DNA from 2 places in the Paenibacillus sp. FSL R10-2748 genome. Region 2 is predicted to be linked to the other one. Evidence: predicted binding sites of a transcription regulator. Region 2 holds the regulator's gene; the other holds the start of a gene.
What was found. Region 2 encodes LexA, which represses DNA repair genes until DNA is damaged. Its sites were predicted from a motif close to CGAACATATGTTCG; they were not measured.

Region 1 (6,519 bases), on a different contig from region 2:
AAGTGCACGGATATTACGGCCTTCGCGCCCGATGATCCGGCCTTTCATTTCTTCGTTCGGCAATGTGACAACAGAAACCGTCGTTTCTGCTACATGATCTGCCGCACAGCGTTGGATGGCCAGTGTGATGATTTCACGAGACTTTTTGTCCGCTTCTTCTTTGGCCTGCTGTTCAATTTCTTTAATCATCTGAGCTGTTTCATGACGAACTTCCTGCTCTACGTTGGTCAGAATAATACTTCTTGCATCCTCCATCGTCAGATTGGAAATACGTTCCAACTCAGTTACCTGACTCTTGTAAATCAAATCAATTTGCTGCTGGGTTTCATCGATTCGTTTCTCTTTGTTGGCCACTTGTTCTTCTTTGCGTTCCAGCGATTCCAATTTTTTATCCAGCGATTCTTCTTTTTGCAGCAATCTTCGTTCCTGTCGTTGAATTTCATTGCGACGTTCACGAGTTTCTTTTTCAGCTTCGGCACGGATGCGGTGGATTTCATCTTTCGCTTCCAATACCGTTTCCTTCTTCAGCGCTTCTGCCTCTTTTTTCGCGTTCTCCACGATTTGCGCGGCAGCTTCTTCCGCACTGGAGATCTTAGCTTCTGCAATAGATTTGCGAATAAAATAACCAATCCCGAACCCAAAGAATAACGCGGCTACAGCAACGAGAACGAACCAGATCGCAGTCATCATACTGTTCACCTCCCCGTTGGTTCCTCCAAGGCATTCCTTGGGACTTTTTGCAATTGTCACATTTACTTTGATCGTCAAACTAAGACAACGACACAAGGTCGTTTCATTTCATATGCACATGCTTTCACATGTACAATTCCGCCTGGCATAGCGGCATCACTTGTTATTTGGCGATGAGAACTCACCGTGGATTCCGCTTTTTTGGAAGGAAAAAGGGCGTTCCACAAGTATCGTTTCATATATATTTTATTATTTGACAAATGGCATTGTCAAGGGAATGCAAACATTAGTAGACTACCATGCAGCTTTCCATGTAATAACTAGCTCATCCTATCCGTTCATACTAGCCAAAGGTTCAGCAGCCGTTTGGCAACTATTCCTCCCACTGCAACAACTCCTCGTCATCTGAAGCAGCGTCATGCTCGGTCGCAGTGAGATGATTGACTACCCGGCGTGTCATATCCCCCGAATATCCGCGTCTCATGAGAAAAGGGTATGTTTTCCTTTTTTTCTCCATTATATCACCACGTACCTGATTCCATTTCTTACGTCCGACCGTCAAAGCGCTCTCCCACTCCTCATTATCGGTGATCTCACCTAACGCTTCGCCAATAGAGGCTTTAGAGATGCCCTTCTGACGAAGTTCTTGCCTAACCCACATCTTCCCCTTACGTTGGCTTGTTATGCGCTGCCTTGCCCATTGACGGGCGTATAAATCATCATCTACGAGTTGTTCCCTATGGAGTCGGACCATTACTTCGTCAATAACAGACTGATCCAGTTCTTTTTGCGCTAAACGCTGGGCAATTTCCTGACGTGTGCGAGGCTTTCGCCCCAAATAGCAAAGCGCAAGTACATAAGCCTGTTGCTTTTCATCTGCCAGAACGATATCTTCCAGTTCTTTTTTATCAAATGACGTTCCTTTGAACATATTGTACTTGATCATTACATCTTCTAATACAGACAGTGAATAAGGACCAAAATGTATGATATACCTTCCACGTTTGCGTCCCTGTCCCTGCTCTACCCTAGTAATCATCAATTCCTCATGATCCGGAAAAAGAGAAATCCCTTGTTGCTTATTTGCTTCCGAAGTGTATTCATCTTCATCGTCCAACTGCAATATATTTCCCTCACTTTGAAATTCACGAAAGCAGCCTTTGAACACCTGCTACGCAAAAGTTAGATTCCACTGACAAAGCAGACTCTAGTTGATGCAAAAATGCCCTGCACAACTGTGCAGGGCATCAGAATCATGCTATTCAAACGGACGGTGCCATAACCCTGGCCCCAGTTCACAAACCAGGATTCACCGAGCTTTATTCAAGCTCCAACAATTCCTGTTCTTCCTTCGCTTGCTGTGCCAACTCTTCTTCTGTAGGCGGAGCAACCGTCGTAATCAGATTGCTGGCCACCCGAATTTTTTGTTCGATTGTACTAGCAATATTCGGATTTTCCTTCAAAAATTGCTTAGCATTCTCACGTCCCTGACCAAGGCGCTCACCTTCGTAGGAATACCAGGCTCCGCTCTTGTCGACAATGTCATGCTCCGTACCGATATCGATCAGGCTACCTTCTTTGGAAATGCCCTCACCGTACATAATATCTACCTCAGCCTGACGGAAAGGAGGGGCAACTTTGTTCTTCACGACTTTAATACGTGTGCGGTTACCCACAATGTCGTTACCCATTTTCAAACTTTCAATACGACGAACATCCAAACGTACCGTAGAGTAAAACTTCAAGGCACGTCCACCTGGTGTTGTTTCAGGGTTACCGAACATAACACCTACTTTTTCACGTAGCTGGTTAATAAAAATAGCAATGGTTTTCGACTTATTAATGGCTCCAGAAAGCTTACGCAATGCCTGAGACATCAAACGTGCTTGAAGACCAACGTGGGAATCTCCCATTTCGCCTTCAATCTCTGCCTTGGGCACAAGTGCCGCTACGGAGTCAACAACTACAATGTCTACTGCTCCACTACGTACAAGAGCTTCGGCAATCTCAAGCGCCTGCTCTCCTGTATCTGGTTGCGATAGTAACAACTCATCAATATTGACACCCAGCTTGCTTGCATACGACGGATCAAGCGCATGCTCGGCGTCGATAAAGGCGGCTTGTCCGCCTGTTTTTTGCACCTCTGCGATAGCGTGAAGAGCTACTGTCGTTTTACCGGATGATTCCGGTCCGTATATTTCAATAACCCGGCCTCTTGGAAAGCCGCCCGTTCCTAACGCAATATCCAAAGCAATCGAACCACTGGGGATCGTTTCCACTTGCATGTGGGTAGACTCACCCAACTTCATAATGGAACCTTTACCAAATTGCTTTTCTATTTGACGGAGCGCCATATCCAGCGCAGCACGACGATCTGACAATAAACTCACATCCTTCATTGTTTGTACTTTAATAATACCTTGTTTTGACACGCTTGCCAAGCATTTTTTCGAACATACATTCGTTTTTTTTGTTCACACAGCTCTCTTCTACAATTACACCTGTCTCTTAAAACAAAAAAAGAACCGCTGGCAAAAGGCTTTGCAACGGTTCTTCCGATAAGATGATTATATCATGAATATCTATCTAAAACAACTCTACGACCCACACTGTACATAGATGTTTAAGAGAGTTTCTCGTTCTCTACCAGCCTGCGCCACAATCTGTACAGGATTGCTTTGACTGATCGCAGTCGGATTGTTTCACGGTTACCACTCAGTCTCAGTTCATGTACTTCCGTTTCCTTGTCGCGTTCAGCAATGCCAATATACACCAAACCGACTGGCTTCCGTTCGGAATACCCAGGCCCGGCAACACCAGTAACTGAAAGTCCAAAATCGCTGTCCATGATCATTCTCGCCTGCTCTGCAAGCACAAGGGCTACTTCCTTACTCACTGCACCTGGCGCTTGATCCCCTTCCAAATAATCATAAGGCACGTTGAGTAATTTCATCTTCATTTCATTGGAATAGCACACGATGCCACCTTGAAACATAACAGCACTGCCAGGTATAGAAGTGATGTGTTCCATCAGCATTCCACCTGTACAGCTTTCTGCCGCACTCACAGTGAGCCCGCGTTTGGCCATTAGATCTACGATAACCTTCTCCAGCGTAACATCTTCACTTGCATACATATATTCCGAAAGACGCTGCTGAATTTCTACTTCCGTAGCCGTCAGCTTAATTAGTGCTTCACTTTCGCTGGCCGCCTTGGTGGATATACGGATCGTGACTTCCCCTTCCTTGGCATAAGGAGCAATCGTGGGGTCTGTCTGGGATTGGATCAGATCTAACAAATGGGTTTCAAGAGCTGACTCACCGATCCCTGCAAATTTTAGCATTTTTGAATAAATTGGCATTTCCTCACCGCTCAATGCCTGCTGAAGCAACCAAGGTTTCGCTTGGTTTGCAAACATGGGTTTGAGTTCCTTAGGCGGTCCAGGCAAAACTACATAAAATTTACCGTCCTGTGCAATTGCGTCGCCCACAGCTAGCCCTGTCTCATTTTCAAGCGGAGTAGCGCCTTCAATAGAAAGCGCCTGCCGGCGGTTATTCTCGGTCATTTCTACCCCACGGTTACGGAAAAACTGATCTAGCTTGTCCATTGCAAGACGATCTATGTGCAATTTTCGCCCCAATACAGACGCTATCGCATCTTTCGTCAAATCATCCTGAGTCGGTCCCAGACCACCGGAAAACAAAATAATATCCGCACGCTTCTGAGCAATTCTTATCGCTTCCTGAAGCCGATCTATGTTATCGCCAACTACAGTCTGAAAATATACATCGATTCCGATTGTAGCCAACTCTTGTGACAAATATTGAGCATTTGTATTCACTATTTGTCCGAGCAATAACTCTGTACCTACTGCAATTATTTCAGCTTTCATCAATTCTTCCTCCTGTACTGCGAATATTATGGGAATTATGTAAAGAAACAGCAATAAGTTTAGTCCCTATTGCTGTTTCCATAAAATTTATCCTGTTAAACTTTGGAGGAGCTCAGCAAGTGGATATTTTTCACAAAATAATCAATACCCGAATAAATGGTGATCAACACCGCTGCCCATATCGCTATTAAATCAAACGGGATACCAAGAAAAACAAACGGGAAATTATTAATGAGCAACGCTACAATAGCAACGATCTGGATGATCGTCTTCAATTTGCCCCAATTACTTGCAGCAACCACAGAACCATCCAGTAAGGCAATCTGACGCAGACCCGTAACCGCAAACTCACGGCTAACAATCACAACGACAATCCACGAATCGATTTTTCCCATTTCTACCAAGGAAACCAAAATGGCGGTTACCAAAAGCTTATCAGCAAGGGGGTCCAACAGCTTGCCCAAATTGGTGACCATATTATTTTTACGTGCCAAATATCCGTCAAGACCATCCGTGCTGGCTGCTACAAGGAAAATGATAGCCGCAATCAGCTGATTATACGGCAGCTTGAAAGCTCCGATCTCAATCGGCGGCGGATAAAAATCAAAGTCCACCAGCAAAGCCAGCATCATCACCGGAATAAGGCAAATCCGCGTTATTGTAATTCTGTTGGGTAAATTCACAACACACTCTCCCCTGATTATCGTACTTGATTACAAATGGCAGTTTTCGGATTAAATTCAATCCTATGTAAATCGCTATCGACGAGCGCTATACACCTGAATTGTCTGCATTTTCGTTACAAGTATAATATGGCACAAAACGCATGTCAAAATAACCTGCCGCACATCAAGCAACGTTTTTTCCTACAAAATGTATGAGGGAAAACGGCTTTATTTCATGTTTGTAAATTGAAGCTCCAATGGCAAATCAGCTTTACGCAGCAATTGAATGATCGCCTGTAAATCATCCCTGTTTTTTCCGGTCACTCGGATTTGATCACCTTGAATCTGACTTTTAACTTTTAGCTTGGAGTCCCGAATAAGAATGTTAATTTTCTTGGCATTATCCTGATCAATTCCCTGCTTAAGCGAAAGACGCTGACGCACTGAACCTAAAGAGGCGGGTTCCAATTTGCCATACTCCACATTTTTAAGGGACAGACCTCGTTTGGCCATTTTAGATTGCAAAATATCAATCACCGCATTCAGCTTGTATTCGTCTTCCGATGCAATCGTAAGAGCTTCTTTCTCAAGCTTAAGGCTACTTTTGCTATCCTTGAAATCAAATCGAGTTTCAATTTCACGCTCCGTCTGATGAACCGCATTTGTTAACTCCTGCATATCCATTTTGGAGACGATATCAAATGAATTTTCTGAAGCCATCGTTTCACTTTCCTTTCCACAACAAAGTTCAATATCTAATTATAGGCTAGTCATTTACAAAAATCCAATAATCCGTTGACTAAAAAGGCGTTCTTGCCAGTTTTCCTGACAAAAACGCCTTTATTTCATTTACGGTCAAAATATCTAATTATGGCTTCGTGTTGGAGTTCGGAACATATCCAAAAGTCCAAGCACAATGTGAGCAAGACCAAAGCCCAGTATGCCATAGCCCCATGCATTCGGTGTCAGATAATAGCCCAGTAAACTGACAATTATACCGAGCCCAGTCACAATCCAGCTGACGGTCATAACGTATACACCTCACTTTGCGGAAAATGAAATGACTGCCTTTCCAGGAATTACAGTCATTAGTATTTCCTCGCACCAAGGCGTTTATTCACCATCAGTAGTTGTAGAATCTGTACTACTTTGTGCTGAATCCGTACTGCTACCTGTCGTAGAATCTGCAGGTGAACCCGTCACCCCTGCACTCGTTCCGGTCGAAGAAGCTTCTCCTTGCTGGATCAGTACACGAGTAGTCGATTTATTATC
Region 2 (6,519 bases):
ATTGGACGTTCTCTACCACCTTTCAGCATATAGAGAGTATCCTTTCCCACTTTCAAATAAGGACGACGGATGAAAAAGATAACAGCCAGCATCAAGTACAGGCCGAATACAAGCCAATCCATCCCTCGCATACCGGTCTTAGTCAAAAAGTAACTCATAAGCATGTACAATACAGAAAGACCAGCCAGCATAATTGGCACAGTAATGTTACGGCCACGGAAAATATCCATTGTAGAACCTGCGCCGCTAATGGTTTGAATGCCTTGCTTTTTGCGCGATTTATTTAAATGCGCTGTGTTTTTGCGTACTTTTCTTTCAAATGATCGGGCCATCTCTCAATTCCTTCCCAGATATATTACATTAAAACAATTGCCTCAAAGCTGATCTATATAGATACCATAAAAGGTACCTAAAACAAAAGGCAAATTGCAGGCTTGGGCACTTTAACAACATTAATGCTTCAGCCCGTCATTTCCTTTCGATGTATCATCGTCCACAAATTCAATCGTCTCAAGCTGCTGCCGAAAATTACGGCGAATGTTACCTAAATAAATTTCCCGAAGATTGGCGCGCTCTGTGGCTTCCTCTTCCGTCAAACCCTCGGATTTTGCTTTGCGCGCTAATTCATTAATGCGCTGTACCAAGCTGTCTATATCCAAATTGTGTCCCCTCCATAAAAGCAAAGATATAATACACTTTGACATGTAGAAAAGAGCTTGTCAAGGCTCCCGTATTACGCTCCCTGACAAGCTCTAATAGTCTATAGATCAGAAGTTAGGAAGCTTGAGTACCTGACCTACTTGCACTCCCCGATCCTCCAAACCGTTAATCCGCACAATTCCTTCTATATATACCCGTGTATCCATTCGTTCCGGTTTATGATTTGCGGCAATCTCCCACAACGTATCCCCAGGTTGTACGGTCAGTTTAGTCACTTCTTCCTTGGAAGCTGAAGGTGCCGCGAAAACTGTAAGTACACCTGCCCCTGCAATCCAAGCAACAATCACTATAATAAGAAGCTTAAGTAAAAGAGTATTGGTAATAATCTGCATAAAACGTGCCCTACCCTCTTTTCGAGTCTCCTGTAAATTTTCTAAATTCATCGGAAAAATACTTTGATAAGTGCTATATTTCATCATTGGCCGTGTCCTCCAAACGTTTGTTCTTATGTTTTCACAATATAACACGAACATTTGTTTTGTTCAATAGAAAAGAGAACAAAAGTTCGCAATTATTTTCAGGGATTATTTAGAACTTATGTTTGTACGAACGGAGGTTCTATGCTATAATTTTCCCAAACGTTACTAAATGGGGTTGATACGGTATGTCTAAGATTTCGAGCCGCCAGCAGGCCATTCTTGAATTTATCCGCAATGAAGTGCGTCTAAAGGGATACCCCCCTTCTGTACGCGAAATAGGCGAGGCTGTCGGATTAGCCTCCAGTTCTACGGTTCATGGTCATTTGGATCGTTTAGAGAAAAAAGGACTCATTCGCCGCGATCCTACAAAACCACGGGCTATTGAGTTACTCGGTCAAGACGAATCGGATAATAGCAACTTGATTAATTACTCCATTAGTCGTGTCCCCGTCGTCGGCAAAGTAACTGCTGGCCTTCCTATTACGGCGACAGAAAATATTGAAGATTACTTTCCTCTTCCCCAACACTTTGTTGGTGAGGATAAAATATTCATGTTATCTGTTGTAGGCGAAAGCATGATTGAAGCTGGTATTGCTAACGGAGACTATGTAATCGTACGTCAGCAGCAGACCGCTGATAATGGTGATATTGTTGTAGCTATGACAGATGAAGACGAAGCTACAGTTAAAACCTTCTACAAAGAAAAGGATCATATTCGGCTTCAACCTGAAAATCCAGCCTTTGAACCGCTTCGCCTGACACACGTCAGCATTTTGGGCAAGGTTGTAGGACTCTTCCGGGACTTCCACTGATTTCTCGTTCTTTCTTCCCCGTTATTCTATCCACTAATACAAAACCGGCTGCCTAGTGCAAGCCGGTTTTGTATTGCTATTATGTTTATTATGTATCTCACAACTATTTTTTCATTTCAGCAACCTATCCCTATTTTTTCTACTAAAAATCAGCCTCCTCATCTCAAATAATCCCCCACTGACCTTGAGCAGCTATACTGTCATGGGCAAAACTAATAGATCTTTCTTTGTTTTAGATAAATATGGTATATTAATTACTTATAGCTCTGTAGGAGGAATTAAATGAAAAAAATTATAATTTCAGCGTTTGTTGTGATATTTATCGCCATAAGCTGTGTAGTTCCAACAATGGATCATTTGTATGCAAAAGAGAACTCCCACATAACAACCTATGACCGTATTAAGTATATACAAATACTTATCCATTTCAGGTATTTAGAAAAGCAACTCGAAGCTGTAATTTTCGAAAGAAATAATTATCCAGAAGACAGCCAAGAATATAAACAGCTCTCTGAACAACTGAATCATATTCTTGCTCAAGAGGCGTACTACGAGAAAAAACTTAACACTCTTAATAGTAAATAATTTTCATACTAACTGCCTATTATCTTTATCTACACTATTAGACTCATGCCGACCTGCCTGTAACATTCTCCTGCAACGTAAAGTTGAAAAGGCGAAGACAGGTTCGCATGAGTTTTTTTTATTATCCATTAGGAATATAGGTACTAGCTTCTTTTTGCTTTTAATAGATTTATGCTGATACATTACTATCACAATTGACATATGTATATAGCAGAACTAAGCAAAGGAGATATGCAGATGATCAGAAATAGAGTTAAAACGTATAAGCATCGCATCGGGAAAAACAGATATCTGGTCGTTAAAGTCTTTCAAGCCGCAGCTGCTAAAACAGGAAGCGGAAATGCACTAGCAACCAATGCCTTGAATATCAAAATTTCCAAGCGTAAGCATAAACGCCACTAAGATTTAACCGTACCTTCATTTCTTGAAGGGAGGTGATATTATGAGCAGAAGACATTGCAAACGTGATTTAAGAAGAAGAAGATTAAACATCCGTTCCACTCAAAGAGCCATTGCGCGTGCAAGAGGTAACGCACTGGCTGTTAATCTGTTTAGCGTAAATGATAGACAACGCAGACGTTAATAATTGTTTTCAAGCAAAAGCGGGAAGGATTCTTCCTGCTTTTTTTGTGTTAAACGATACACCCAACTCCTAAATCCCATAGAACTGCTAAATTCAGTTGCCTTCCTTTTAAATACCATACATATTCAACTATGCTTCCACTGGTTAAAACAGAAGCGAAATGGTACCCAGTCAAAAGCAGCAGCATTCTTGACTCAAATACTTTGTGTACAACTGACCACACCTATAGCCCTCAAACTTGCTTCAGCTTTTTTCACTTAAGTATTCCGGCTGTATATCCGTCCATGGTTTGTACGTTGCTGCATTGTTTGCTCAATTTTTTATTTTAAAACTTTATAAGGCCCCACTTGCCCACCACCGTATTCCACAAGCTCCATCATATCCTACTCAACGGATGGACTACAGATGCTCTTATCTGACTTAATGCAGCTGAAAACAATTCGATATTCGATCAACTCTTCATATGTATGATTCATGTTGGTCACCTCGACAATTCATTCTGGATAAGCGCTAAAAATCCTTCTCTAAATAATCATCTCCTTACATGATTATTAGAAAGCTAATATCCGACACATAAAGATAAAATACAACAAACAAAGACAAGAAAAAAATTTCTCTTCACAACCAATGAACTATGTACAAATACATTACACATGTATAACATTAAATACAAATACTAGAAAGGTGGTAACAATTTAATGAAAAAAGTATCTTTACTAGCATCAGTAGCAATGCTTATCTCATCTGTAGCTTTTGCTGCACCTTCTTTTGCAGATCAGGTCACAAGTGACACTTATAGTTCATTACAAGACTCAAATAGAAGTATAGAGTCTGTTACGCCTTTTGCTAATGTTGAATATGTCGTTACTGTAAATACGGCCAATCTCAAAGATGCTGGAACAGACTCGAACATCTCTATAACTCTGTATGGTTCTAATGGAGATTATGCTACCGCTACACTCAATGGTAGCTTTGAACAAGGAGATTCCGATACAACAAGAATCAGCACTAGTAACCTAGGTGACATCAGAAAAATTACTATTAGAACTGATGGATCTGGGTATAAACCAGGTTGGAAAATCGCTAATGTCAAAATATCTGGAAACGGGAAAACTTTCTCATTTGCAGGTCCTGACCGTTGGCTTGGTGACGGCGGCTCCGCAGATTCCGAAACACTTTTTCCATCCTAAAAACAAATATTCATACAAAAGACTCTGTCGATATTTGGATAGAGTCTTTTTGTTTTGGATGAATAATCCTACTAAAATTGTATCGCCGTAATTGTAACCCTATCTCAAGAATCAATTTTAATAATAAACTCACTAATGAGAAAAATGTTATGTAAATTTGCCATATAAACAAAAGCTAAGAAATGACCGCTGGAAAAGTATATTGAATCTTCTTAATACTATACTGAAAGATGTGCAAAGTATCGTGCGTATTATCGCAAATAAAAGACTCATACCAGTTATTGTTGCAAACTAATAAGGCCCTATCTGAGATTAAATTTAGGTATTAGGAAGGATTATACCCATTCAATGAAACTTTCCCCATCTTACAAAATACAATAAGCGCAAATCTATTATGGCAGGAAATCCACCAAGTATTCGCCAAAAGAGAAGCGAATACTGTAGCTATTGCCAAATAGCTTATGCGCTCATTGAGTTCAACTATTTGCCATCCATGAGTGAAGTGGTATTATCCAACAGTTCTTTTCACGAATTAAACCCAAAGTGATTTAGTGATGATAACTAAGAGAATAAAGAGCACTAAAATTGCCGCTGTAGAAGTCCATACACCGCCGCCACCTGCACCTTCATATGCACCCATGTCTTAAACCTCCTTTATTTGTCGTTCACCTTAATATATGTATAAATACGTTCAGTGATAGGGCATGCAGGTAAACAAAACAAAGGCTCACACCCAGATAAACCGGTAGAGCCTAATAATCTTTATAAAAGAATTAATTTCAAGATGATTACCAACAAAATGAAGAGTGCCAAGACAGCAGCTATCGATGTCCAAATCTTCCCGGCCGTCTCTTCGTAACCTCTTTCTATTCCTCTCACACGTAACGCCTCCTTTGTTTACTCCACAGGCTATGCGAGGTCTTGTTTATGGGATGGACTTCTAGGAAAATAAAAACACTTTACCAGCGTATCCAGCAAGGTGCCACTGATGAAGAACTTTTACTATTGCCACAACTAAAGAACAACAAGAAGGACTCCTACAGCATTTAGCTGATAGAGTCCTTCTTTATATCTGCCTTAATTCAATTTAATTGCATTGAGTTATGGCTTCGAGTATATATTTTTCACTCCTCAAGACTCAATTAATGAATTCTACTATATTCCAAAACAATAAACATCCCGTCAGCGCATGCCAGTAGGGTATCACCCATTCTTTCGGATTATGCAACGGTTTGGTGATATTTCAAAAGAATTTATGTAAGGTCAAGCTACTCGCCTTACGATATTAAACGTTCTGTCCAGTTCCAAGTACCTTGGCTTGTTACTTTGATCTTATCCCCAACGATAAAAAAGGCCGTTTTTGTGGTGGAATCCCCGAAGAAGCCCTTGTACCACTCTTTGCCTGGCTAATCGATTAAACCCTTCGGCGCGTTCCAGTGCCACCCCACATATCTATATTTGCTCCTTCAAAAACTTCAAGAAAATTCCTCTTAACATTAGATGGAAAGTAGAACTAACGTTCCAGTTAGTTATAGGGTTCCCAGTTCGTATCGCGTATATCTTTATCTGAGGCTTTTCTCACAAACTCTATGCATTTTTCTTCGCAAGCGCCAAATACTTTATAATTTTGCTGGCCCTGTCTTAAAGATACTATGTTTGCCCCGCCATCATAATCAGGATCTGCAAACTGAATACCATCATCTTCCCAAAAACAAATTTCACAAATATCATAGGTTCCAGGCGGTTCATCGTTTAAGGTTTTGTAACCACAGCAAGGACAAGTATATTTTCCCACCGCTATAAGACCTCTCCTTATCTATGTATCTATTTTTTTGTTCCGTTAGCCAGTTAAGTGAGTCCTTCATTACTTGTAATTAAAGGAGATAGGAAGATATCTTTCGGATAAATCGCTTTAAACTTTAAACATCAATATATCGGTCTGTATATCCTGTCTGTATCTGTATCAATCACATAACCAACCTCTGTGTCATCTTCAAAACGCAATCGATTAAAATTATGAAGTCGACAAAATATATCAGGTAAATCTCTAATATTAAGAGTTATCATTTTTGCTTGTATATACTTTTGATATAGTTCTTCTTGTGTGCATTGGTGACCAGTAATCAAATTTTGAAAAAAGTAACCTTCAATTTTAATAATCATAAAATCACCACTGGTGGTTAACCATTTTTTATAAATTTAGAATACTT

Region 1: a site for LexA is predicted at 3,141-3,154, ahead of recA (recombinase RecA). Genes of this name have one in related genera too.

The regions. Positions count from the first base shown of each region.
Region 1 covers NZ_JBBOTK010000001.1:248,712-255,230, forward strand. The annotation lists gene rny (ribonuclease Y) at 1-690, opposite strand, end outside; gene NSS66_RS01120 (regulatory protein RecX) at 1,064-1,813, opposite strand; gene recA (recombinase RecA) at 2,010-3,071, opposite strand; gene NSS66_RS01130 (competence/damage-inducible protein A) at 3,314-4,582, opposite strand; gene pgsA (CDP-diacylglycerol--glycerol-3-phosphate 3-phosphatidyltransferase) at 4,678-5,265, opposite strand; gene NSS66_RS01140 (YajQ family cyclic di-GMP-binding protein) at 5,476-5,967, opposite strand; gene NSS66_RS01145 (hypothetical protein) at 6,112-6,276, opposite strand; gene NSS66_RS01150 (helix-turn-helix domain-containing protein) at 6,361-6,519, opposite strand, start outside.
Region 2 covers NZ_JBBOTK010000002.1:165,788-172,306, forward strand. The annotation lists gene NSS66_RS07090 (hypothetical protein) at 1-332, opposite strand, end outside; gene NSS66_RS07095 (DUF896 domain-containing protein) at 453-659, opposite strand; gene NSS66_RS07100 (LysM peptidoglycan-binding domain-containing protein) at 768-1,136, opposite strand; gene lexA (transcriptional repressor LexA) at 1,325-1,951, shown strand; gene NSS66_RS07110 (hypothetical protein) at 2,234-2,536, shown strand; gene NSS66_RS07115 (hypothetical protein) at 2,774-2,938, shown strand; gene NSS66_RS07120 (hypothetical protein) at 2,979-3,119, shown strand; gene NSS66_RS07125 (PLAT/LH2 domain-containing protein) at 3,818-4,309, shown strand; gene NSS66_RS07130 (hypothetical protein) at 4,842-4,949, opposite strand; gene NSS66_RS07140 (CPCC family cysteine-rich protein) at 5,835-6,104, opposite strand.